2 regions of the Lactobacillus sp. X-49 genome follow, and region 2 is predicted to be linked to the other one. Evidence: predicted binding sites of a transcription regulator. Region 2 holds the regulator's gene; the other holds the start of a gene.
What was found. Region 2 encodes LexA, which represses DNA repair genes until DNA is damaged. Its sites were predicted from a motif close to CNAACANNTGTTNG; they were not measured.

Region 1 (2,416 bases), on a different contig from region 2:
TAAAAAGGGTGCAAAGCCAACTTTCTTTTGGTGTTTCATCTGAATGGGTTAATGCACCGGGGGTTGGCTATCCTTCGTTTCAAACAGCATATGGTATTACTTTTAGCAAGATGCGGCCAATGAACGCAGGGCTTGTTTATTCTTCTCTAAAAAGTGGCAAGATGAATGTTATTTTGGGTTACTCGACTGATGGTCGAATTGATAGTTATAAACTTCACTTGCTTAAAGATGATAAGCATTTCTTCCCACCATATAATTGCGGTATGTTAATTAATAATTATTTATTGCGCGAACACCCCGAACTTAAGCCAATTCTGGAGCGTTTAGTGGGGCAGATAAGTGTTCATGATATGCGTAAAATGAATTTTCAGGTCGATGATGAATTATTAGAACCTGCAACAGTAGCACATGAATTTTTAGTTAAGCACAACTATTTTAGGGGGCAAGAGTGATGGCAAAGTTATCTTTATGGCAGCAATTTATCTATTATTATCAACATAATGGTGTATATGTACTGCAACAATTCAACCGAACTTTTTTGATATCAATTTACGGGGTTTTACTTGCTGCAATTATTGGAATTCCTATTGGTATTATTATTTCTCGATATTATTATCTGGGGAATTTTGTACTAGAAATTGCTAATTTTATTCAAACGATTCCTTCACTTGCAATGCTTTCAATTTTAATGATTGGGATGGGTTTGGGAGTGATGACTGTCATTTGCGCAACGACTGTTTATTCTTTGCTACCAATTATTAAAAACACCTACACGGGCATAAAAAATGTCGATAAAAATGTTATTGATTCTGCTCAAGGTATGGGAATGACTAAATTTCAGTTGCTTTATATGGTACGATTACCTTTATCATTATCTGTAATTATTGCTGGATTAAAGAATGCATTGGTAATTGCGATTGGGATAACATCTATTGGTTCGTTTGTTGGTGCTGGAGGATTAGGTGATATTATTATTCGCGGCACTAACGCAACGAATGGTAGTGCAATTATTTTGGCTGGTGCAGTGCCAACAGCTTTGATGGCAATTTTTTCAGATATTATTTTAAATTTTTTACAAAAATGGTTACAACCTAAAGGATTACAAAAATAATTTTTGAAGAATTTTAGCTATTTAAGCGTATTTAATAATGTAAGTAAATAAACAAAAACATTTGTTCGCTATTTCTTGCAAATAACCATTGATTCAAAGTATAATTAATAAAAATAAATTTGGTCAGTTTAATAAGAGGAGGAAAAGTCTTGCCAAAAGATGAAAAAAAAGCTGCATTAGAAACTGCACTAAAGAAAATCGAAAAAAACTTTGGTAAAGGTGCCGTAATGCGAATGGGCGATAAAGCAGATACAAAGATTTCGACTATTCCATCTGGTTCGCTTGCACTTGATGCTGCACTAGGAGTCGGTGGCTATCCACGTGGTAGAATTGTAGAAGTTTATGGACCAGAATCTTCAGGGAAAACGACTGTTGCTTTGCATGCAGTGGCTGAGGTACAAAAACGTGGTGGTACAGCTGCATATATTGATGCTGAAAATGCAATGGATCCAGCTTATGCAGAAGCCTTAGGAGTTGATGTTGACTCATTAATTTTGTCTCAACCTAATACGGGTGAAGAAGGACTGCAAATTGCAGATACTCTGATTAGTAGTGGAGCGATTGATATTTTGATTGTTGACTCCGTTGCAGCTTTAGTTCCTCAAGCTGAAATTGATGGTGAAATGGGTGACAGTCATGTTGGATTGCAAGCCAGGTTAATGAGTCAAGCATTACGTAAACTTTCTGGTAACATTAATAAGACCAAAACCATTGCAATATTTATTAACCAGATTCGTGAAAAAGTTGGGATTATGTTTGGTAATCCGGAAACAACTCCTGGTGGTAGGGCTCTCAAATTTTATGCAACTATTCGTTTAGAAATTAGAAGGGCAGAAAAAATAAAGCAGACAGGTGGCGAGATTACTGGTAATCGGGTTAAGATTAAGGTAGTCAAAAATAAAGTTGCTCCACCGTTTAAGGTTGCCGAAGTGGATATGATGTATGGTAAAGGTATTTCTCAAAGTGGTGAATTACTTGATATGGCGGCTGAACATGACATAATTGCTAAAGCAGGTTCTTGGTACTCATATAAGGATGAGCGAATTGGTCAAGGACGTGAAAATGCCAAGAAATATTTAGAAGAGCATCAAGATATTTACGACGAAGTCCAACAGCAGGTGCGCCACGCCTATGGTATTGATGAAGATTCAATATCGGAAAGAGAAGATCCTGAGAGAGTGAAAAAGGTAAAGGAACTGAAGAATGTAGAAAAGGAGGCTTCTGAAGGAAAGGAAGCTGATGGCAAAAGTAGTTAAAATTGAAGAAATTAACCTTGATCTATAAATTCTGATCAAGGTTTTTTTC
Region 2 (2,416 bases):
TGGTCAAGAAAAAATCACATTTTGTCAAGCCAAACTGGGTGCTGCAGCTGCCACTGAATTACTTGATTGGCTAATTAGTTATGGGGTTAAGCAAATATTAACGATTGGTTCGGCTGGAACATTGGTTGACCTTCCAGAAGGTTATTTTTTATTACCAACTAAAGCAATTAGAGATGAAGGTACTTCATTTCATTATATGGAAGCCAGTAACTTTGTTGACTTAAACTCAGCTTATTTAAGCCGAATTGAATTTTTAATGAAACAAAATGGTTTAAAAGCTAAGAAAGTTTTAACCTGGACAACTGATGGTTTTTTCAGAGAAACTGCTCAAAAAGTTCAACAATTTAGAAAACTTGGTGCTGCTTGTGTTGAAATGGAGTGTGCAGCCATGGCTGCATGTGCTCAATTTCGCCGAGTTGATTTTGCTCAAATCTTATTTACTGCAGATTCATTAAGTAGTATTGAATGTCACAAAGATAGGGGCTGGGGACTGGATGCTCATAAAACTGCTCTCACTTTAGCGGCTAAAATAATTGCTGAAGTTTAAGTAAACTTTGTGAAAAAATATGGTTGTGAAACCTATATGAAACACTAGAAAATTTCACAATCCAAAGAAAAAATATTGTTATAGCAAGGTTAAGCATGCAAAAAGCCCCAAAAATTTGTGAATTCATGATATCTAATTAATGTGGAAAAATATAAAATATCGACTATTAAAAAACCGTAACAGTGTTGTTACGGTTTTCATGAAGCTATTATCAGTTGGGTTACTTTAAATAATACTGTTGCGATACAAGCCAATAACTTTTCCAAGAATATGAACACTTGATAAAATAATTGGGGACATTGAATCGTTCTCTGGTTGAAGACGGTAATGGTTCTTTTCTTTATAGAAACGTTTAACAGTTGCTTCGTTTTCATCTGTCATGGCAACGACAATTTCACCGTTAGTAGCAGAACTTTGTTTACGCACAATTACATTATCACCGTTTAATATGCCAGCATTGATCATGCTTTCGCCGTGTACCCTAAGCATAAACAGGTCACCCGCGTCATTTGCTAAGTCTGGAGGTAGAGGAAAGTAGTCTTCAATATCTTCTACGGCAAGAATCGGTTGCCCTGCCGTAACAACACCTACAATTGGAATTTCTGATGGCTTTACACCAAGCGCATTCTTTCCAGCTTCTGTTATTTCAAGGGCACGCGGTTTGGTTGCATCTTTAATTAGTAACCCTTTTCGCTGCAAGCGCGCTAAGTGACCATGAACCGTCGAAGTTGAAGATAGATCAACTTCATGGCAGATTTCACGGACAGTCGGTGGGAATCCACGTTTTTGAACCGTGTCATATATGTATTGAAGTATTTGTAATTGTTTAGAGCTTTGTTTGGTAGTCATAGATTTCTCCCATGTAGCAGACTTAATTTTAATGTTATTTTACCAGATATAACTATCAAGTACAAACAAACGTTCTAATTATTAAACCTTTTTTTATTTGTAAAAATAGGTTAGACTTTTAAACCAAGAGGTGTAACATGACGAAAGATAATGAAAAAAAATTAACAAATAGAATTAATGAATTGTACCACAAGAAAAAATCTGTCGGACTAACCGATGAGGAAGAAAGAGAGCGTCGGGAACTGCATAAGAAATTTATTGCGAATTTTCGGGCTGGATTTAAACAAGATGTTGAGAATTTAGTCATAATTGACAAAAACGGTAACGAATTAACATCTGAAAAAGCAAAAGCAGTTCAACGTAAAAAAGGTTTAAGAAAAGATTAAGTTAGACCTTTAAATTTATGTAATTTTTAGGTAAGATATACCTATTGGACAAATTGAGGTGATTATTTTATGAAATTGGGATTAGCGATCTTTTTAATAGTTATTGCACTCTTAATAGGTCTAGTTGGAGGCTTTTATGGTGCTAGAGCGTATATGAAGAAATATTTTAAGGATAATCCACCAATCAGTGAAGATATGATTGTTGCTATGATGTCACAAATGGGACAAAAGCCTTCGGCAAAGAAGGTTAACCAAGTAATGAACATGATGAAGCATCAAAAATAAAAGGTCTTACTAGATTGAAATTAAAGACGAGGATTTATTCTCGTCTTTTTATTTAGGCAAGATAGGTGAAAAATGGGTATATTTTTTAAATTAAAATGGTTTTTTAAACAAGAAAAAAGGAGATATATAATTGGAGTTGCATTTTTAGCTTTAACTTCTGTGGTCAATTTAGTTCCACCAAGAATTTTAGGGTTAATGGCAGACCAATTAAATCAAGGGTACATTAGTTGGCAAGAATATGCCGTATTAATTTTTGCAATTCTTATTGCTGCATTATTATTATATGGTTTTCGTTATTTTTGGCGTAAACAAATATGGGGTGGAGCCGCTAAGCTTGAACTTAAACTAC

Region 1: a site for LexA is predicted at 1,166-1,179, ahead of recA (recombinase RecA). Genes of this name have one in related genera too.

Annotation. Positions count from the first base shown of each region.
Region 1 is NZ_JBXSQM010000002.1:21,008-23,423, forward strand. It holds gene ACYIAQ_RS01410 (glycine betaine ABC transporter substrate-binding protein) at 1-452, shown strand, start outside; gene ACYIAQ_RS01415 (ABC transporter permease) at 452-1,111, shown strand; gene recA (recombinase RecA) at 1,261-2,367, shown strand.
Region 2 is NZ_JBXSQM010000007.1:39,127-41,542, reverse strand. It holds gene ACYIAQ_RS04800 (nucleoside phosphorylase) at 1-547, shown strand, start outside; gene lexA (transcriptional repressor LexA) at 773-1,396, opposite strand; gene ACYIAQ_RS04790 (DUF896 domain-containing protein) at 1,534-1,782, shown strand; gene ACYIAQ_RS04785 (YneF family protein) at 1,852-2,067, shown strand; gene ACYIAQ_RS04780 (ABC transporter ATP-binding protein) at 2,140-2,416, shown strand, end outside.